DNA from 2 places in the Ralstonia sp. 110700041-2 genome. Region 1 is predicted to be linked to the other one. Evidence: riboswitches for the same ligand, from Rfam matches in the RefSeq annotation. Region 1 holds a riboswitch; the other holds the start of a gene.
The links. A riboswitch is a leader RNA that binds a small molecule or an ion and turns the genes downstream of it on or off. The one in region 1 is predicted to bind glycine.
Positions count from the first base shown of each region.

Region 1 (10,751 bases):
GCACTGACTGGGGATGCCGGCTTTCGCGGCGACCAGATCGGCAAGATCAACGTGACCGAATTCTCGACGTACGTTGCGGTCGAACGCGGCATCGCGCGCGACGCGCTGCGCAAGCTCAACGCCGGCACGTTGAAGGGCAAGAAGGTCAGGGTTCGGCTGATGGATGAATGACGCCCCTGCCCTGCGCAGCTACCGGTTGCCGCCCGCAGGAAGCGCGTGATTCAACCCAGCATGGCAGCGGCAACACCCGCCGCCGCACAGAACGCCACCACGATCAGCGGTGGCGTTTTCCATTGCGTCAGCAGCAGGAACGCAATCGCCGCGACGGCAAAATCGAGCCATGACCGCACGGCGCTCGTCCAGACCGGCGTGTAAAGGGCAAACGCCAGCAACCCAACCACTGCGGCATTCACCCCCGCAAGCAACGCTGCCATGGACGGGCGCGCGCGCAATCCCTGCCAGTAAGGCAGCGCCGCGATGACCAACAGCAAGCCCGGCAGGAAAATACCCACCGTAGCGAGGGCAGCACCGGCCCAGTGATTGAGCCCGGGGCCGATCGTCCAACCGAGGAAAGCGGCGAAGGTGAAGAGCGGCCCCGGCACGGCCTGTGCGGCACCGTAGCCAGCCAAAAAATCGTTCGATGCCACCCAACCGGTCGCGACCGTCTGCTGCTCCAGCAACGGAAGCACGACGTGCCCGCCCCCAAAAACCAATGCACCCGAACGATAGAACGCATCGAATACCTTCGCGGGCATCCACGGATGAAGATCCGTCAGAACCGGAAGTCCGAACAGCAGCGCGCAGAACAACGCCAGGCTGACGATGCTGGCCACGTGAGACACGCGGAATGCGGCCTCCTGCCCTGCCCTCTGGCTACCGCTGGCCGGAAGGGATGTCCGGCACAACACCAGGCCCAGCGCGGCGCCAAGCGCAATCACGACAAGTTGCGCGTAGACGGTCGTCAACGCGCCAAGCACGGCGATGCTGAGTACCGCGATGCCTGCGCGCTGCCAGTCTGGACAGAGCTTGCGCGCCATGTCCCACACGGCCTGCGCCACCACAGCAACGGCAACCAGCTTCAAACCGTGGATCAGGCCCGCGCCAAACGGGCCGCCGAGGCTCGGCGCGAGCATCGCAAATGCCAGCAGCAACAAGACGGAAGGCAGCGTAAAGCCGCACCACGCCGCCAACCCGCCGCGCCAGCCGGCCCGGAGCAGGCCGACGGAAAACCCGACCTGGCTGCTGGCAGGCCCCGGCAGAAACTGGCACAGCCCGACCAGATCGGTGAATGTTGCGTCGTCCAGCCAACGGCGGCGCTCCACGAACTCGCGGCGGAAGTAGCCGATATGCGCGACAGGGCCGCCGAAGCTCGTGAGGCCCAGCTTGAGAAAGACCGCCAGCACTTCCATGGCAGAGCCCGCTTGATGTGTACGGGACGGTGTGGCGGAAGCGGTCATTGGCGCGGGATATCGACGTTTGAGAAACCCGTATTAGAACATTGCCGCCATGGCTTGGAAGGCAACTAAAGTGGCAGGATAGGCATCGCCGTCACCGCCATTGGACTCTGCCGGGTATCCCATCATGCACTTTGCCCACACCATTGGCGCACAGCGCCATGTGTTCAACGATCTCAAGACGCTGCTGGCCAAGGCCAGCCCGTCGCGTTCGGGCGACTATCTGGCTGGCTTGGCAGCCGCCAGCGAAGGCGAACGCATGGCCGCGCGCACGGCGCTGGCGGATGTGCCGCTGTCGGTGTTTCTCAACGAAGCGCTGGTGCCCTATGAAGACGACGAGGTCACGCGCCTGATTCTTGATCGGCACGACGCGCAGGCCTTCCAGCCGATCGCCTCGCTCACGGTGGGCGAATTCCGCAACTGGCTGCTCCTGCATGAGACCGACAGCCAGACACTGGCAAGCGTCGCGCCCGGCATCACGCCGGAAATGGCCGCCGCGGTCAGCAAGCTGATGCGCAACCAGGATCTGATCGCCGTGGCGCGCAAGTGCCGCGTGGTCACGCGCTTTCGCAACACCATCGGTTTGCCGGGCCGGTTGTCGGTCCGGCTGCAACCCAACCACCCGACGGATGATCCCAAAGGCATTGCTGCGTCGATCATCGATGGCCTGCTCTATGGCTGCGGCGACGCGACCATCGGCATCAACCCTGCCAGCGACAATCTCGGCGCCATCGTTTCGCTGCTGCAATTGGTTGACGAACTGCGCAATCGCTACGCCATTCCCACGCAGTCTTGCGTACTGACGCACGTGACGAACACGGTGCGCGCCATTGACCAAGGTGCGCCGGTCGACCTGGTGTTCCAGTCGGTGGCGGGCAGCGAACAGGCCAACGCGGGATTCGGCATCAGCCTCGCCTTGCTGGCCGAGGCCCATGACGCCGCGCAGAGCCTGGCGCGCGGCACGGTCGGCAACAACGTGATGTATTTCGAGACCGGCCAGGGCAGCGCGCTGTCGGCCAACGCACACCACGGTGTGGATCAGCAGACCATGGAAGCGCGCGCGTATGCGGTGGCGCGGGCGTTCTCGCCGCTGCTGGTCAATACGGTGGTCGGCTTTATCGGGCCGGAGTATCTGTACGACGGCAAGCAGATCATCCGCGCTGGATTGGAAGACCACTTCTGCGGCAAGCTGATGGGCCTGCCGATGGGCTGCGACGTCTGCTACACCAACCACGCCGAAGCCGATCAGGACGACATGGATACGCTGCTCACGCTGTTTGGCGTGGCGGGCATCCATTTCATCATGGGCGTGCCGGGCGCTGACGACATCATGCTGAATTACCAGAGTACGTCGTTCCATGACGCGCTCTATCTGCGCGACATGCTGGGGTTGCGACCCGCACCGGAGTTCGAGGCGTGGCTACAAAGCATGGGCATCGTCGATGCTGCCGGCCGCCTGCAAGACGCCACGGCGCGGCAACCGCTGCTGCAGTTGGCTCACGCACTGTGAATTCCGTGGGGAAGCCAGACATGCCGAAACACACCCTCGTCCAGCTGAATCCGTGGGCGCACCTGCGCGCCTTTACCGACGCCCGTATCGCGCTGGGCCGCGCCGGCAACAGCCAGACGACCGACGCCGTGCTGGCGTTTGGCGTGGCGCATGCCCAGGCGCGCGACGCCGTGCACCTGCCGCTCGATAGCGCAGCGGTGGCGGCCGCACTTGGTGAAGCGGGCTTCACGGTGGTGACCGCGCACAGCGCGGCAGCCGATCGCGCGGAATACCTGCGCCGTCCCGACCTTGGCCGCCGCCTTGACGAGGCCAGCCGCGCAAGACTTGGCGCGTTGCGGCCAGCGCAGCCGTTCGACGTTGTCTTCGTGATTGCCGATGGGCTCTCCGCATTGGCGGTGCAAAGCCATGCAGTGCAGCTGCTATGCAGCGTGCGTGAGCGTCTGCCGGCCGGATGGTCGATCGGGCCAGTTGCCATCGCCGAGCAGTCCCGGGTTGCGCTGGGGGATGAGATCGGTGCACTGCTGGGCGCGCGGCAGGTGGTGATGCTGATCGGTGAGCGGCCAGGGTTGAGTTCGCCTGACAGCCTAGGCATTTACCTGACCTACGCGCCGTGCGTTGGCCGCTCCGATGCGGAGCGCAATTGCATCTCCAATGTGCGGCCGGCAGGTCTGACCTATGACCAGGCAGCGACCCGGCTGGTGTTCCTGCTCAACGGCGCGCTGGCGCTGGGCCGCAGTGGCGTCGACCTGAAGGACGACACGCCGGCCGTTGCCTACGGGGCAGCCCGACTTGCCGAACGTCACGACCCATGACACACTCCCTCCCGCTGCCCACACCGGCAGCACGCAGGCGCGGCTGACGCACCAACGACAGCTGCAACACGCCGCAGGAGAGACCGGGCTCAACGCACACGCGCGCAACGCCCGGCGCCGATGGAGCAACCACCCCGGAAACTCTCAGGCAAAAGGACTGTGGCGTCGACTGCGAATCTGGAGAGAGGCGTGCACGCGCGCGCCCACCGAAGGGGAAGGCGCCAGCGCTGCTGACGCCCAAGCTCTCAGGTCCCGAGACAGATGGGGTGAGCCGACCGGATCGTCCGGTCATGACATCACTCCATAGGGACCGCCATGACGCACATCGTCATCGTCGGCGCCGGCATATCCGGCGTCACCACTGCTTACACGCTCTCGCAACTCGGTTATCAGGTCACGGTACTCGACCGCCACCTGTATCCGGCCATGGAAACATCGTTCGCCAACGGCGGGCAGCTTTCCGCCAGCAACGCTGAAGTCTGGAACAGCACTGGCACGCTGCTCAAGGGCATCAAATGGATGCTGCGCAACGATGCCCCGCTGCTGCTCAATCCCAAGCCCTCGTGGCACAAATACTCGTGGATCGGCGAGTTCGTGGCCAGCATCGCGCACTACCGCCGCAACACCATCGAAACCACACGCATGGCCATCGAGGCACGCAAGCATCTGTTTGCGATGGCGGAACGCGAGCAGATCGATTTCGACCTGCAGAAGCGCGGCATTCTGCACGTCTATCACGACAAGGCCAGCTTTGCGGCAGCAGGCAAGGCCAACGCCCTGCTCGTCGCCGGCGGCCTTGAGCGCCACGCCGTGAGCCCCGAGGAGATTGCCGCCATTGAGCCGACGCTACGCGGCAACTACTACGGCGGCTACTTCACCGAATCCGACGCCACCGGTGACATCCACAAGTTCACGCGGGGCCTCGCGCAGGCCTGCGAAAGGCGCGGCGTGCGCTTCATGCAAGGCGTGGATGTGCGCGATGTGCAAACCACTGAAGGCGGCGTCCGCCTCCTGCTGCAGACCACGCTGGATGACCGCCTTTCCACCAGTGCGGCGAATATCGTTCAGGACCTTGCCGCCGATGCGATGGTCGTCTGCGCGGGCGTGGGCAGCCGGCATATCGCGCAACTGGTGGGCGATCGCATCAACGTGTATCCGGTCAAGGGTTATTCGATTACGGTGCACCTGGACGATGAAGCCAGCGTGCAAGGCGCGCCGTGGGTCAGCCTGCTGGATGAGAGCGCGAAGATCGTGACAAGCCGCTTGGGCACTGGCCGGTTCCGCGTGGCCGGCACGGCGGAGTTCAATGGCTACAACCGCGACATCCGCGCCGACCGCATCGAACCCCTGGTGGCCTGGACGCGCCGCAACTTTGCGATGGGCACGTCGCGCGTGGTGCCCTGGGCCGGCTTGCGCCCGATGATGCCGGACATGATGCCGCGCGTCGGCCGTGGCAGGCACGCGCGCGTGTTCTACAACACAGGCCACGGGCACCTCGGCTGGACGCTGTCCGGCGCCACTGCCGCGATGGTGGGCGACGTGATCGCGCGAGATTGCCCGGTGCATTGATCGCAGAAAACGAAAAAGCCCGCCGGGACGCTGGCGGGCTTATTCATTGCGAGAACGATCCAAGCGATCAGAACTTGTGTCGCACGCCCAGCATCACGCCCAAGCGCGAGTTGTTGCCGTACAGGTTGCCGGAGTTGTTGAACGCGGCGGCGCTGTCCAACGCCACCCAACTCCCCTGCAGATGCGTGTAGTCCACCTCGGCATACACATCGGTGCGCTTGCTGAAGGCGTAGTCGAGCATGCCGGCGGTGGTCAGGCGCTTGCCGCTGGAATCGAGGTGCTTCATCCAGTCGTACTGCACGGTGCCGATGAAGCTCAGTGCGCCGGAGATCGGCACCTTTGCGCCCACATAGGCGGCCTGGTTCTTGTAGTCGGCCACGTCGAGGCGGCTGTTCGTGTAGCCGAGGTACCACGTGGCAATCGAGGTATCCAGCTTGCCGCCAAAACCCCAGACCGTCTGCTTGCTGGCAAGCGCCGCCGGCACCGCGCCGAAGAACGCCGACGACACATCGCGCGTGACCTGGTACACCGCGCCCACTTCAGCCGACCCCATGCTGTAGACGATCGAGCCGGCGCCGGCCGAACTCTTGCTGAAGCTGCCGGCCGCCTCCCCAAACGTCCATGCACCGGCAAGCTGCAGGCCGCCAAACGACTTGATGTATTTGACCGTGTTGTCGTAGCGCAGGCCGGTGTAGTTGCCGCCCTGATAGCCGACGATGGAGTTGTTGGCAAACGCCATCGCCTCGTACGAAGACAAAACCTCGTGTGCCAGCGTGTATTGCCGGCCGAGGTAGAGCTTGCCGTAGTCGCCTTCCAGGCCCACCACCGCGGTGCGTCCGAACAGTCGCCCGCCCTGCTGGCTGCCGCCGGTATCGGGGAAGAAGCCCGATTCCAGGATGAACATGGCCTTGGTGCCGCCACCCAGGTCTTCGGTGCCACGCAGGCCCCAGCGGCTACCGGTCAGCACGCCGTCCATCATCTGCAGATTGCTGTTGCCTGCCGCGTTTTCGTGCGTGCTGTAGCGGATGGTGGTGTCGATCAGCCCGTAGAGCGTGACACCGCCGGTGGTTTGCGCTGCCGCTGGCAGGCTCGTGGCTCCGAGCACCAATGCGGCAATCATTGTCTTGTTCATGGCTCCCTTGTCTCCTCTTTGATGTGATGGGGATGGATCTGCAACGGCTGCCCGCGCAGCCGTGGTGTTGCGTGGATAACGCCCACGGCCGCACGACCGCGAGCGCCAAAGTCTTCGTGACTCAGTGGTCAGCCGTATTGGTGGTGGTGCGGCTCAGTTGCGCCTGTACGGCCATGCGCACAGCGGCGTTTGCCGCGCCGTAGCCCAGGTAGCCGTTGCGCTGGACAAGCTCGAAGAAGAAGCGCTCGCGAAAGGGCTCGGTGTAGGTGTGCAGAAAATCGCCGTGCGGGTCGCGGTCGTAGAGCAGACCATCGTCGTGCAGGCGGGTGAGCAGCGCATCGTCCAGCCCCAGGCGGGCGGCAACGTCGTCGTAGTAGTTCTCTGGCACGTGCTGCAGGTGGGCGGCGCCTCGGTCGATGGCCTCAATGGTTTCGAACAGCCGCTCGGTGCGGAAGGCAATGTGATGCACGCCCGAGCCCGCGTAGGCGGCAATGAACCGGCCGGTGGCGGTGCGCCCGCTCTCCGATACGTTGAGCGGAATCCGCACGTTGCGGTCGGGGCTCACCATCGCACGGCTTTTGACTAGGCCGTACGGGTCGGCAATCTCCTGTTCGGGTTCGGCTTCCATGCCGAAGATGGCCCGGTAGAACAGCACGAAGCTGTCGAGCCGATGTGCGGGCAGCGCGTGCGCGACGTGGTCGATTGATGCCAATCCCGCTGCATCGTCCTGTATGCCAGGATGGAGAACGAAATCGCTTTCGTAGATGCTGCGATCGGCTTGGCGGTCGTCGATCAGATAGAGCAGCGTGCCATCGGGGGCCCGCAGCGCGGGAATGCTGCGTTCGGCAGGCCCCACCGGCCCGCGCCACTCCTGGGCGCACAGCACACGTGCGCGTGCCATGGCGCGCTCGGCGTCGTCCACCTTCAGGCCGATCGCGCAGACAGACGGCCCGTGCAGCTCGAAATGCTCCGACGCCGCGCTGTCCTGCTCCATGTTCAGGATCACGTTGACGCGGCCTTGCCGATACAGGTCAACGGCCTTGGAGCGATGGTGCCCGGCAAAGGCAAAACCCAGCGCACGCAGGCGCGTTTCAAGCTCCCGCCCTGCCGCGGCATCCACGGCAAACTCCAGGAAGTCCACGCCTTCAAATTGAGCTGCGGCCGGCAGTTCTGCCCCGCCCGCTTCGGACTCCAGCCAGAGTAGTGAACGCATGCCATCCAGCGCCGTGAGCCGCGCGGGCGCGGAGCGGAAATCGTCATTGAAGACTTCGAGCGACAAGGGCCCGGTATAGCCTGCAGCAAGCAAGTCGCGCGCAAAGTCCGTCACCGGCAGGTCGCCCTGCCCCGGGAAGTTACGGTGATGCCGGCTCCAGGACAGTACGTCCATCGACAGCCTTGGCGCATCCGCAAACTGCACGAAGAAGAGCTTGTCCGCCGGCACGTTGTGGAGGCCATCCAACGTGTCGCCCAGCGACAGCGTATGGAAACTGTCGAGAATCAGCCCGAGCGCCGGGTGGTCAGCCTGCTGCACGATTTGCCACGCTTGCCGCCAGGTTCGCGTGTGCCGCCCCCATGCCAGCGCCTCGTAGCCCACACGCAGCCCACGCCCGGCCGCAGCTTCCGCCATCTGGCGCAGATCGTCTGCTGCGCGCGCCGGGTCGTCGATGGCGATGTCCTGCACGTTGCTGCATACCAGCACCGTCTCGACGCCCAGTTCGGCCATCACGTCGAACTTGCGCTCGGCGCGCGCCAGGTTTCGGGCGAACAACTCACGCGGCATGGCTTCGAAGTCACGGAACGGCTGGTACAGCATGATCGCGAGCCCAAGGTCTGCCGCCATCTGGCGCACGCGGTCCGGCGAGCCGTCGAAGTTCAGCAGATCGTTTTCGAAGATCTCGATGCCATCAAAACCGGCAGCGGCCGCCGCCTCCAGCTTTTCAGGCAGCGTGCCGGACAGGCACACGGTGGCGATGCATTTGGGATAGCGCGCTGCGCGGAGCGAATTCATGGCGATGCGTTGTCTGACGATGCCCGCAGCGTAGGTGGCCACACCCCGCATTCACAAGCGGCATTCGCGCAACAGCGTGCGATCACCGTACAATCATGCGCACATATCGCTCGTTTTTAGGGTTATCGCCATGACGAAGGAACCGCTGAACCGGCGCGACTGGATCGCCGGGCTGGAAAAAGGGCTCGCGATCCTGGAGGCATTCGACCACGAGCACCCGCGGTTGACGCCCACCCAGGCCGCCGAGTTGACCGGCCTTACCCGCACAGCCGCGCGCCGTTACCTGCTGACGCTTGAACACCTGGGCTACCTCACCAGCGAAGGCACGCTGTTCAGTCTGACGCCGCGTGTGCTGAAGGTCGGCTGGTCGTACTTCGATTCGGCGCGCCTGCCGCGCACGGTGCAGCCGTTCCTGCAGCAGGTGACCGCCGCCGTGGGCGAGGTGGCATACCTCAGCGTGCTGGATGATTGGGAGCTCGTTTTCATTTCGCGCACCAGCACGAGCCGCGTCATGAGTACCGGCTTCGTGCTGGGGGCGCGCGTGCCGGCACCGCTGGCATCGGCGGGGGTGATGATGCTGGCCGCTCTGCCCGAGCACACCGTCCAGGCATGGCTGGAAACCTGTGTGCTGACGCCCTATACGCCGTACACGATCCTGCAGCGCGACCGGCTGCTCGATGAAATCCGCAAGGCCAGCCGGCAGGACTACGCCGTGGTCGAGCAGCAACTGCAGATTGGCGTTCGTGGGGTGGCGGTGCCGCTGCGCGATCGCCATGGCAACGTGATCGCAGCGTTGAGCGTGAACATGCAGGTCGGTGCGGAAACCACCGAGCACGCCTTGCAGCGTGTTCTGCAGGTGCTGCAGGACACCGCCCTTTCGATCATGCGCGTGCTGTAGCGCGCCACGCACCTTCGTTGCACCAGGACGCCATGCTTTGACACACGTACGGACTCGGAGAAACCCTTGAGTCGTGCGTTATTCGCACCATATTGTGCGATTATCGAACGAATTCAACGGGCGATCGCTTGTGCGTCGCCCCGGCGGCGGACTACGCTGCGTTGCGTGTACAGACGGCCCTTCATCGAACGCATCGCACGATAGGCCGCACAGATAAAACCGGAGACAACCATGACCGCAGCCCCTGCCCACGAGCCCTTGGGCAAGCACCAGTCGAAGAAAGCCGCCGCCAGCGGCTGGATCGGCTCGGCGCTCGAGTACTACGACTTCTTTATCTACGCCACCGCAGCGGCGCTGATCTTTCCGCAGATCTTCTTCCCCAAGGGCGACCCCAAGACGGCCATCATCGCCTCGCTTGCCACGTACGGCGTGGGTTACATCGCGCGGCCGATCGGGGCGTTCGTGCTGGGCCATCTGGGCGACACGCACGGGCGCAAGAACGTGCTGCTCTGGTGCATGTTCCTGATGGGTTTTTCGACCATTGCCGTGGGCTTGCTGCCCACGTACGACCAGGTTGGGCTGTGGGCTCCCACGTTGCTGGTCATCATGCGGCTGATCCAGGGGTTTGCCGTGGCCGGGGAAATTTCGGGCGCCAGTTCGATGATCCTGGAGCACGCACCATTTGGCCGGCGCGGGTTTTTTGCGAGCTTTACGCTGCAAGGGGTGCAGGCGGGCCAGATCCTGGCGGCTGCCGTGTTCTTGCCGCTGGCGCACTACATGCCGGCCGACCAGTTCAACAGCTGGGGCTGGCGCATTCCGTTCCTGCTGAGTTTCGTGGTCATCATCGCGGGCTACGTCATCCGCCGCGAAGTGCACGAAACACCGGCGTTTACCGCTGAGCAACAGCAACAAGGCCGCCCGCGCTCGCCCGTGATCGACGCTTTCAAATACAGCACACCCGACATGTTGCGCGTGGTCTGCATGGCGCTGATGAACGTGATTCCGGTGGTGGCGACTATCTTTGGGGCCGCCTACGCGGTGCAGCCGGCTTACGGCATCGGCTTTGCCAAAGACATCTACCTGTGGATTCCGGTGGTGGGCAACATCGTTGCCGTGCTGGTCATTCCGTATGTTGGCGACCTGTCCGACCGCATCGGCCGCAAGCCACCGATCGTGCTGGGCTCGCTGCTCGCCGGCGTGCTTGCGTTTGCGTATCTGTATGCCATCAGCATCAAGAACGTGCCGCTGGCCTTTGGCATGTCGATCCTGATGTGGGGCGTGGTCTATCAGGGCTACAACGCGGTGTTCCCGAGCTTCTATCCGGAGCTGTTCCCGACGCGCACCCGTGTATCGGCTATGGCGATTTCG
Region 1 is NZ_JBSFAI010000020.1:64,905-75,655, reverse strand. It holds gene dbpA (ATP-dependent RNA helicase DbpA) at 1-171, shown strand, start outside; gene chrA (chromate efflux transporter) at 222-1,457, opposite strand; gene ACUXH0_RS24525 (ethanolamine ammonia-lyase subunit EutB) at 1,582-2,964, shown strand; gene eutC (ethanolamine ammonia-lyase subunit EutC) at 2,985-3,776, shown strand; glycine riboswitch at 3,841-3,946, shown strand; gene ACUXH0_RS24515 (D-amino acid dehydrogenase) at 4,092-5,345, shown strand; gene ACUXH0_RS24510 (porin) at 5,413-6,477, opposite strand; gene ACUXH0_RS24505 (bifunctional sugar phosphate isomerase/epimerase/4-hydroxyphenylpyruvate dioxygenase family protein) at 6,599-8,485, opposite strand; gene ACUXH0_RS24500 (IclR family transcriptional regulator domain-containing protein) at 8,616-9,383, shown strand; gene ACUXH0_RS24495 (MFS transporter) at 9,615-10,751, shown strand, end outside.

Region 2 (10,751 bases), on a different contig from region 1:
CGCATCGGCACGTTTGCCGACGGCCGCGTCGTGCTCAAGAACGGTGATCGCTTTGTGCTCGACCGCGATCCGGCGCCGGGTGATGTCACGCGTGTGCACCTGCCGCACCCCGAGTTGTATGCCGCGGCCGCGCCGGGGCAATCGCTGTTGCTCGATGACGGCAAGATCCGCCTGGCCGTGGAAGCCGCCGACCCGACGGCCATCGTCACGCGCGTGGTCGATGGCGGCCCGCTGTCCGACCGCAAGGGCGTGAATGTGCCGGATGCCGTGATTCCCATTCCCGCGCTTACCGAGAAAGATCTGCGCGATCTGGACTTCGCGCTGTCATTGGGTGTGGACTGGATTGCGCTGTCGTTCGTGCAGCGCGCCGAAGATGTGATCGCCGCACGCGAGATCATTGGCGACCGCGCCGGGCTGCTCTCCAAGATCGAGAAGCCCGCAGCGCTGCTGCATCTGGAAGACATCGTGCAGGCCTCCGACGCGCTGATGGTGGCGCGTGGTGATCTGGGCGTCGAGCTGCCGCCCGAGCGCGTGCCCGGCGTGCAGAAGTGCATCCTGCGCATGGCGCGCCAGCACGGCAAGCCGGTGGTCGTGGCCACGCAGATGCTGGAATCGATGATCGAAGCGCCAGTGCCGACACGTGCCGAAGCCTCCGACGTGGCCAGCGCCGTGTACGACGGCACCGATGCCGTGATGCTGTCGGCCGAGTCGGCCAGCGGCAAGCATCCGGTGGCGGCGGTCAGCATCATGAACCGCATCATTGCCGAGACCGAGCGCGACCCGCTGTACCGCAACCTGATCGACGCGCAGCATCAACCGCCGCTGCCCACGCGCCAGGATGCCATCTGCGCAGCCCTGCGCGACGTCACGCACATCCTGGGTGCAGTGGCTACCGTCACCTACACGTCCAGCGGCAAGACGAGCCTGCGCGCCGCACGCGAGCGGCCACTGGCGCCCATCGTCAGCATCACGCCGCGCCTGGATACAGCGCGCCGGCTGGCGATCGCGTGGGGCGTGCATAGCACGGTCAGCCCCGATGTGAGCAATGTCGACGAGATGGTGGACGCGGCGTGCCGCGCCGCCGCGCGTGAAGGCTTTGCCGTGTCGGGCGACCAGATCGCCATCACGGCGGGCATGCCGTTCGGTCAGGCCGGGTCAACCAACCTGCTGCGCCTGGCAGAAATATGGCCACAGACGTTGGTCAGCGCCCAGACGCAAACCACTGCACTGCAGCCCGAACCGGCAACGGTCTGACGTGGCTTCGGGCCAGCAGGAAGGTCAGACCACCTTGGAGTAGCGCGGGACAAAGGTGACGGGCTTGCCCTCGGCTTCCATCGCGCGCTCCGTGCCCGCCTCGCGCAGGTGCGCATCGAACACCATCGCGATGCGGCGCACGAGCAGCCGCCCTTGCGGTGTGATGACGATGCGCTCGTCCCCGACCTTCACCAGCCCGGCTTCTTCCAGCGGCGCCAGCGCCTGCAACTCGTCCGCAAAACTGCGCTTGAAGTCCAGCCCGTGGCGCGCGCCGAATGCGCGCATGTTCAATTCAAATCCGCACATCAGCTCGCCGATCAGCGCGCGGCGCACGTGATCGTCCGGCGTGAGCGACATGCCGCGCAGCACGGCCAGCTCGCCTGCGTCGATGCGAGCGTAGTACGCGTCGAGATCCTTTTCGTTCTGCGCATACACATCGCCCACGCGGCTGATGGCGGACACGCCAAACGCCAGCATGTCGCAATCGGCGTGCGTGGAATAGCCCTGGAAATTGCGCTGCAGCCGCCCTTCACGCTGTGCGACGGCGAGTGCATCGTCAGGCCGCGCAAAGTGATCCATGCCGATGTAGACATAGCCTTCGGCGACGAGCCGCTCGACCGTCATGGCGAGCAAGTCGAGCTTTTCGTCGGCGGTAGGCAGCGTGAGCATGTCGATGCGGCGCTGCGCCTTGAACAGGTGCGGCAGATGCGCATAGCTGTAGACGGACAGCCGATCGGGCGCCATCTCCAGCACGCGATCCAGCGTGGCGTTGAAGGTTTCCGTGCGCTGATATGGCAAGCCGTAGATCAGGTCGAAGCTGATCGACTCGAAGCCCAGCCGGCGCGCGGTGTCGACCACGCGACGTGTCTCTTCCACGCTTTGGATGCGGTGGACCGCGCGCTGGACGTCGGGGTCAAAGTCTTGGATGCCCAGGCTTGCGCGGTTGAAACCGATCTCGGCCAATACTTCGAGCGTGGCGTCGTCGGCATGGCGCGGGTCGAGTTCGACGGAGATCTCCCCATCGTTGGCCACGTCGAAATGCTCGCGCGTGGCGGCCATCACGGCACGCATTTCGTCGTGCGCAAGAAAAGTCGGCGTGCCGCCGCCCCAATGCAACTGCGTCACGCGGCGCAGTGGGCCGATCTGGTTGGCGACCATCGCCATCTCGCGGGCGAGCGTTTCAACGTACCGTGCGCTGCGGGAGTGATCCTTTGTGATGACCTTGTTGCAGCCGCAGTAGTAGCAAAGGTTCGCGCAGAACGGCAGGTGCATGTACAGCGACAGCGGCGCATGCAGCGCGGGCGCGATCGCGGCGCGGCGGTGCAAGGCGTCGAGGTAATCGGCGTTGCCGAATTTGTTGTGAAAGCGGTCGGCCGTTGGGTACGAGGTGTAGCGCGGGCCGTGCGTATCAAAGCGCTGCGCGAGCGCGCGCACCTGCGGCGCCGACCAGCGGAAGGCGGTGTCATTTGCGGCGGACGGATTGTCGGCCGGCTTGGCGAACGGAAACATGGGGGCGATCGTTGTGGGGGCGATGCCTCATCCTAAAACTGCGATGTGGGCGCCGCGTTGATGTGTGTCAACGTCCGTCAACGCCTGTTCAAACGCGCCTCACCCTCCGTTGGGAGGGCCCCAACTTCACCGATCTGTCATGTTCTGCCCCCTAACATCGGCGATCGGCGCCAAGGGCTCGTCGCCCGTCGTACGCAGGCCGTCAAAACAACACAACAGCACAGGCCGTCGACTCGTCTTTTGGGGGAAGCACCATGTGGCAGAGACTGGCACGCCGCGGCGCGTGCGCACTGGCCTGGGCGGCCGTCACGCTGACGGCGCATGCGCAAGGCACGTCGTTCGTCGTGGGGCAACTGATCGAGCGCGGCGCAGACCAGGCCGACTATGCGCGCGACTTCATGGCGGGCGCCAAGGTGGCTTTCGATGCAGCCAACCAGAGCGGCGGCATCAAGGGCCGGCGCATCAGCCTCGTCCGGCGCGAGGCGGCGCTCAACGAAGCCATCCCGCAGGCCGTTGACATGATCGAACGCGACCATGTCGAGTTGCTCTTTGGCGTAAGCGAACGCTTGCTGCCGGTGCTGGCAGCGTCTCCCGAGATCGCACGGCGCAATGTGCCGTTGCTCGCCCCGCTCTCAGGTGCGACGTCGACCGCCGACAACGTTTTGTTCATCCGCCCCGATTACGACCACGAAATCGTCGCCGCGCACAACCGGCTGCGGCAGTTCGGCATGCGGCGGATTGCACTCGTCACGGCAGCGGGCTTCGATCCGCAACTCGGGGTGCGTCTGCGTGGCTCGATCGCCAAGGGAAATGCTGCCGAAACGCTGGACCTTTACACACTTACCGGAGACCCGGCCGAGCTTGCGGCCCGCATCGCGCCGACAAAGCCAACAGCGGTGATCATCGCCGGCGACACGCTCACCTACGCCACCGTCGGACGTGCGCTGGCGCAGCAGGGCTGGTATGGCTTTCTGGTCGGGCTGTCGTCCGTCAACCCTCAAGTGGCGCGCGAAATCCTGGGCTCCGGCTACAGCGGCGGCATGCTGCTCGCCCAGACGGTGCCAAACCCGGCCAGCGGCGTCACCAAAGTCGCGCGCGAGCATATGGCGCGGATGAAGCAGTTTCTGGATGAACCGCCTTCCGCTGCGACGCTATCGGGGTATATCGCCGCGGTGTATTTGATTCAGGCGATGAATGCCGCGGGCGGCAAGATGACCGGCGTGGAACTGCGGCGCGCGTTGCAGACGCGCGTTGATGTGGGCGGGTTCACGCTGGATTTCACGCGTGGAAATCGGGGAAGCGAGTTTGTTGATCTGAATTACATTCAGGGAGCGGGGAATTGATTCTGGCTTGGTGGTCCGCCCTCCTTTCGTTCCCTGCCGGGACCGACTTACTTTTCTTTGTCTTGCCAAAGAAAGTAAGCAAAGAAAGGCGCGCCCGAGATGGCGACTTCCCCTTGAATTTGTGTGACCGTGCGGGGAAGGAGGCAAACTCGCTGCGCTCAGACAAGCCTCCTTCCTTTTCCAGCCCGCTCACAAAAATTCAAGGCGCCATCAAGGGCTCAACGTCAAAAGAGAAAGGCCAACCCGTCGTGAGGTTGGCCTTTTCGTTTGGGCTTGCGCCCCGAGGGTGTGGCTTTTGTCCTTTGACTTTCCTGCCCTAGATGGCGCCTTCAATTTTCGTAAGCGGGCGGAAAAAAGGCGGGGAACTGTCTGAGCGCAGCGAGTTTTCCCCGCCTCCGCCCGGTTACGGAAATTGAAGGAATCTTTCGCCATCTCGGGCGCGCCTTTCTTTGCTTACTTTCTTTGGCAAGACAAAGAAAGTGAGTCAGCCCCGGCAGGGGATGAAACAAGGGATGCACCAAAACCAAAAACCAAAACCCCCTCACGAAGCCACAGGTTTCTTAGCCGCCAACAACCCCTTCAACGCCCCCAACCGATCCTTCGGCGACATCGCCGGCATGGTGTCCTCCGGCGTCGGGCCGGCATCTTCCCCAAGCTTCATCTCGGCGATATAGCGCGACGGCTCACACACCACCGTCTCTCTCGCGCGCTTGCGCTTCTTGCACCAGCTGATATGCAGGCTGCGCTGTGCCCGCGTGATACCCACATACATCAGCCGCCGTTCTTCTTCGATCTTCTCGTCGGTCAACTCATCGTCTTCGCGGCAGTGCGGCAGGATGCCCTCTTCCACGCCGACCAGGAACACGTGCGGATACTCCAGCCCCTTGCTCGCATGCAGCGTGGACAGGCGCACCGCATCCGGGTCCTCTTCCCGGCCTTCGAGCATGCTGATCAGCGCGATGGTCTGCGTGAGTTCCAGCAGGTTCTTGCCGGCGTCCATCAGGCCATCGGCATTGTCGAAACCGGTGGCGTCTTCTTCGCTTTCCTTCTCCGGCTTGGTGCCCTTGCGCTTGAGCCAGTCGAGAAACTCCAGCACGTTGGTCCACTTGTTCTGGGCCTGGCGCTCGTCATAGGTGTCGTACAGGTAGGCCTCGTAATGGATGCCTTCCATCATCTCGTCGAGCAGCGTGGCAGCAGGCTCCTTGGCGGCGCGGTCCGACAGCCGCACGATGAACTCGCAGAACACGCGCAACGGCTCAAGCTGGCGCGGCGCAAGCTGTGCTTCGATACCACCCATCATCGCCGCCTCGAACAGCGACACCTTGGCCTGCCCCGCAAACGAACCCAGCACTTCGAGCGTCGCATTCCCCACGCCGCGCTTGGGTGTGGTGATGGCGCGGATGAACGCAGGATCATCATCCGCGTTGGCAATCAGGCGCAGATACGCGCACAGATCCTTGATCTCGGCCTTGTCGAAAAAGCTCTGCCCACCCGAGAGCACGTACGGAATGCGCTCGCGCCGCAGGATCTGCTCGAACAGACGCGCCTGGAAGTTGCCGCGATACAGAATCGCGTAATCCCGAAACTGCGCGCGGCGCTCGAACTTGTGGGCGGACAGCTTGAAGACGACGCTCTCGGCCTCGTGCTCCTCGTCATTGGCGCTCGTCACGTTGATCGCGTCGCCCATGCCGTGCTCGCTCCACAGCGTCTTCTCGAACAGCTTCGGGTTCTGTGCGATGACCGCGTTGGCGGCATTCAGAATACGCACCGTGGAGCGGTAGTTCTGCTCCAGCTTGATCACCTTCAGGTTCGGGAAATCCGTCTGCAGCAGCTTGAGGTTGTCGAGCGTGGCGCCCCGCCAGCCATAGATGGCCTGATCGTCGTCGCCCACCGCCGTGAAGGCCGGCGCACGCAAGTGCGAGCCCCCCGCCAGCAGCTTCAACAGTTGATACTGGCAAGCGTTGGTGTCCTGGTATTCATCGACGAGGAAGTAGCGCAGACGGTTCTGCCACTTCAGGCGCACCTCTTCATTGCGCGCGAACAGCTCGGCGGGAATCCGGATCAGGTCGTCAAAATCCACCGCCTGATACGCATGCAGCGTCGCCACGTAGTTGCGGTAGACGAGCGCCGCCTGGTGATCATCAACATTGTTGTTGGCGAGCGCCTCGGCAATCGCGGTGTCCGGATCGACGAGACCGTTTTTCCACAGCGAGATCGTGCTCTGCACGCGGCGGATCAACTGCTTGTCGGTGGTCGCCAACTGCTCCTGGATCATCCCGAAGCAGTCGTCCGAATCCATGATCGAGAAGCGCGGCTTCAGGCCCACGTGCTCGGCTTCGGTCCGCAGGATCTGCACGCCCAGCGAGTGGAACGTACAGACCGTCAACTGCTTGATGGGAATGCGCTTGCCGTCTTCGCGCGTCTTGCCGTCCATCAGCTTGGCCACGCGCTCCTGCATTTCCTTGGCCGCCTTGTTGGTGAACGTGACGGCGGCGATGTGACGCGGCTCGAAGCCCTTGTCGAGGATCAGGTGCGCGATCTTCTGCGTGATCACGCGCGTCTTGCCCGAGCCCGCCCCGGCCAGCACCAGGCATGGGCCGTCGAGGTAATGCACACCTTCGGATTGGGCAGCATTGAGCCCGTGGGCGAGACCGGAAGACATGGGAACAGGCGGAAGAAAAAGCAGGCGGGAACGACAGCGGAGGGCGATGGTAGCACGGCGCGTTTGCATCGATTGAGCCGATGAAAAGCCGTTTGCCGGGGCGCTGTCGGAGGTGCCAATACCGCACCGCACGCGTTTGCGCCCCTCGCTTTGCTTCCGGCCGTTACACCGCTTACGCCCCGTTACACGATGGCGGTCAGCCCGGAGCCAAAACGTGCCGTTATGGACGGGACAGCGGCTGAATCGGTCAGCCGCCCACCGGAGGAAGAAACCATGAACCGCATCGCCAAGATCCTGGCCGTAACCGCCGTCGCCCTGTCCGCCACCACCGGCGCCTTCGCCCAGACGCAATGGCAAAAGGACCACCCGCGCCGCGCCGAGGTCAACCACCGCCTCGCCAACCAGAACAAGCGTATCCACAACGAAGTGAAGGAAGGCGAAATCACCAAGGGCCAGGCGCGCCAGCTGCACAAGGAAGACCGCCAGATTCGCCAGGAAGAGCGCGACATGGCCTCGCAAAACGGTGGGCACATCACCAAGCAGGAACAGCGCACGCTGAACCAGCAGGAAAACCAGGTCAGTCGCCAAATCGGCAAGTAAGTCGAAGCAACACCAACCAACAGCCGCACTCCGGCCACACGCTTTGGGTTGGCGGCCCCGCCAGCGCCCCGAAGGTGTGGCCGTTTTTGGCTGTGTGGCTGCCAAAATGCGCCATCGATTTGTCCTGATTGACAATCCCATCCCCCTTCCGTAAATTCCGCCCATCCATCCGGGAGAGCGTGCCCGCCGTACACGGCAAGGCGCCGCCGAAGGGGTAGCACCCGAAAACTCTCAGGCATCCAGGACCGGGCGGATCGGCGGACATGCGTCCGACCGCACTCTGGAGAGCTGGCGCCGCACGACCACTGCGGGCGCCCACCGAAGGGGCTCACGAACGGCGCGCACCGCTATGCGCCCCGCTTCGCAATCTCTCAGGTACCAAGGACAGAGGGGCCATCTGCGCAGCTTGTTGATCTTCATGGCGTCACCATGAGGCATCAGGCTGCGCGGGTGGCCTTTTTGCTTTTCTGGTCCCGAATAACGCGCCGCGCCCGGCCACAGTGGCGGCGCCTCTGCCGAGAGATTCCATGACGCTCCAACACACGCCGCTCAATGCCATCCACCGCTCGCTGGGCGCCCGCATGGTCGACTTTGGCGGCTGGGACATGCCCGTCAACTACGGCTCCCAAATCGAAGAGCACCACGCCGTGCGCCAGGACGCCGGCGTCTTCGACGTCTCGCACATGTGCGTGGTCGACCTCACCGGCGCGCGCGTGCGCGACTTCCTGCGTGGGCTGCTCGCCAACAATGTCGACAAGCTCCAGACGCCCGGCAAGGCGCTCTACAGCTGCATGCTGAACCCCAAGGGCGGCGTGATCGACGATCTGATCGTCTACTTCTTCCGCGAAGACTGGTTCCGCTTGGTGGTCAACGCAGGCACCGCCCCGACGGACCTGGAATGGATCGTCGCGCAGAACGCCGCCGCCGGCACCGACGTGACGATCACGCCGCGCCGCTCCGACAACAACGCGGGTGCCGAGCCACTGGGCATCCTGGCGGTGCAGGGCCCGAACGCGCGTGCCAAGACCTACGCCGCGCTGCCCGGCTCGCAGGCCGTGGGCGACGCGCTGAAGCCGTTCAACGCGGGCTTTGTGACCGTGGAAAACGTGGGCGAGATCATGGTGGCCCGAACCGGCTACACCGGTGAAGACGGTTTCGAACTGGTCGTGCCGGCCGCGCAGATCGCGGGCGTGTGGGAGCGCCTGCTGCAGGCCGGCGTGCGCCCGGCAGGCCTCGGCGCGCGCGACACGCTGCGCCTGGAAGCCGGCATGAACCTCTACGGCCAGGACATGGACGAGCACGTCTCGCCGCTCGACGCCGGCCTCGCCTGGACGGTCGACCTGCAAAGCGAACGCGACTTCACCGGCAAGGCCGCGCTGCAAGCCGGTGGACAACGCGAACAGTTCGTCGGCCTGATCCTGCGCGACAAGGGCGGCGTGCTGCGCGCCCACCAGAAAGTCATCACCGCCGCCGGTGACGGCGAGATCACCAGCGGCACGTTCAGCCCGAGCCTGTCGCTCTCCATCGCACTGGCGCGCCTGCCCAAGGAGGTGCCCGTCGGCACCGACGTGCAGGTCGAAATTCGCGACCGCAAGTTGACCGCGACTGTGGTTAAACTGCCGTTCGTGCGCAATGGCAAGGCGCTGGTCAGCTGAACACCGAATCTGCATTCCCCCATACCCATCTTCCGGAGAAACCTTTCATGAGCAACGTCCCCGCCGATCTGAAGTACACCGAACACGACGAGTGGATCCGCGTTGAAGCCGACGGCACGCTGACCATCGGCATTACCGACTTCGCGCAGGAACAGCTCGGCGACATCGTCTTCCTGGAGCTGCCGGAAGCCGGCCGCGCCGTCGCCAAGGACGAAGCGATTGCCGTGGTGGAGTCTGTCAAGGCCGCTTCCGACATCTTCGCCCCGGTGGCCGGCGAGATCGTCGCCAACAACGCAGATGCCGCGGGCGCGCCGGAATCCGTGAACGCAGGCGCCTACGACGCTTGGCTGTTCAAGATCAAGCCGGCCAACGCCGACGACGTGAACGCCCTGATGTCGGCTGCTGATTACGAAGCCAAGATCGGCTAAGCCGGTCCTCCGGCCGGTGCGCGCGCCCTGACCTGCGCTGCGCATCGGCCATTGCTTGCATCGCCTGAATTTCGAGCCCTTGCCATGAACGCTCCGCACCCCGCTTCCTCGGCGCTTGCCGCCGAACGCCCGACGTTGGCTGACCTGGAGGCGCGCGACGCCTTCGCGCACCGCCACATCGGCCCGTCTGCCGACGAGCAGACCGCCATGCTCGGCACGCTGGGCTACACCAGCCGCGCCGCGCTGATCGACGCCGTGATTCCGCCGGCCATCCGCCGCCAGGACGGCATGCCGCTGGGCGAATTCACGCAGCCGCTGACCGAAGAAGCGGCGCTTGCCAAGCTGCGCGGCATCGCCGGGCAGAACCGCGTGGTCAAGAGCCTGATCGGCCAGGGCTATTACGGCACGCATACGCCAGGCGTCATCCTGCGCAACATCCTCGAGAACCCTGCCTGGTACACGGCGTACACGCCGTATCAGCCGGAAATCTCGCAGGGCCGCCTGGAAGCGATGCTGAACTTCCAGCAGATGGTGATCGACCTGACGGCCATGGACATCGCCAATGCGTCGATGCTGGACGAAGCGACCGCCGCAGCTGAAGCCATGACGCTGCTGCAGCGCATTGGCAAGTCGAAGTCGACCGTGTTCTTCGTGGCGGACGACGTGCTGCCGCAAACGCTGGAAGTCGTGCGCACGCGCGCCGAGCCGATCGGCGTGCAAGTGGTGACCGGCCCGGCGGCCGATGCGGCCAAGCACGACGCGTTTGGCGTGCTGCTGCAATACCCGGGCGCCAACGGTGCGCTGCTGGGCGATCTGGCGACGTACCAGGCCCTGACCGATGCCGTGCACGCCGCCGGCGGTCTGGTCGTAGCCGCCGCCGACCTGCTGGCACTCACGCTGCTGGCCGCGCCGGGCGAATGGGGTGCAGACGTCGTGATCGGCAACACGCAGCGTTTTGGCGTGCCGTTCGGTTTCGGCGGCCCGCACGCCGGTTACATGGCCGTGCGCGATGCGTTCAAGCGCTCGATGCCCGGCCGACTGGTCGGCGTGACGATCGATGCGCAAGGCAATCCGGCCTACCGCCTCGCACTGCAAACGCGCGAACAGCACATCCGTCGTGAGAAGGCGACCTCGAACATCTGTACCGCGCAGGTGCTGCTGGGGGTGATGGCATCGATGTACGCCGTCTACCACGGCCCGCAAGGCCTGAAGCGCATCGCCCAGCGCGTGCACCGCCTGAGCGCCACGCTGGCCGCCGGCCTGCGCGCAATCGGCTACACGCTGGAATCCGACGCCTTCT
Region 2 is NZ_JBSFAI010000004.1:169,882-180,632, reverse strand. It holds gene pyk (pyruvate kinase) at 1-1,254, shown strand, start outside; gene hemN (oxygen-independent coproporphyrinogen III oxidase) at 1,279-2,763, opposite strand; gene ACUXH0_RS07580 (ABC transporter substrate-binding protein) at 3,018-4,106, shown strand; gene ACUXH0_RS07575 (UvrD-helicase domain-containing protein) at 4,648-6,768, opposite strand; gene ACUXH0_RS07570 (hypothetical protein) at 7,042-7,368, shown strand; glycine riboswitch at 7,529-7,626, shown strand; glycine riboswitch at 7,639-7,766, shown strand; gene gcvT (glycine cleavage system aminomethyltransferase GcvT) at 7,896-9,023, shown strand; gene gcvH (glycine cleavage system protein GcvH) at 9,071-9,451, shown strand; gene gcvP (aminomethyl-transferring glycine dehydrogenase) at 9,536-10,751, shown strand, end outside.
Region 2: linked by a shared signal. The riboswitch ahead of gcvT (glycine cleavage system aminomethyltransferase GcvT) and the one ahead of ACUXH0_RS24515 (D-amino acid dehydrogenase) in region 1 are both predicted to bind glycine.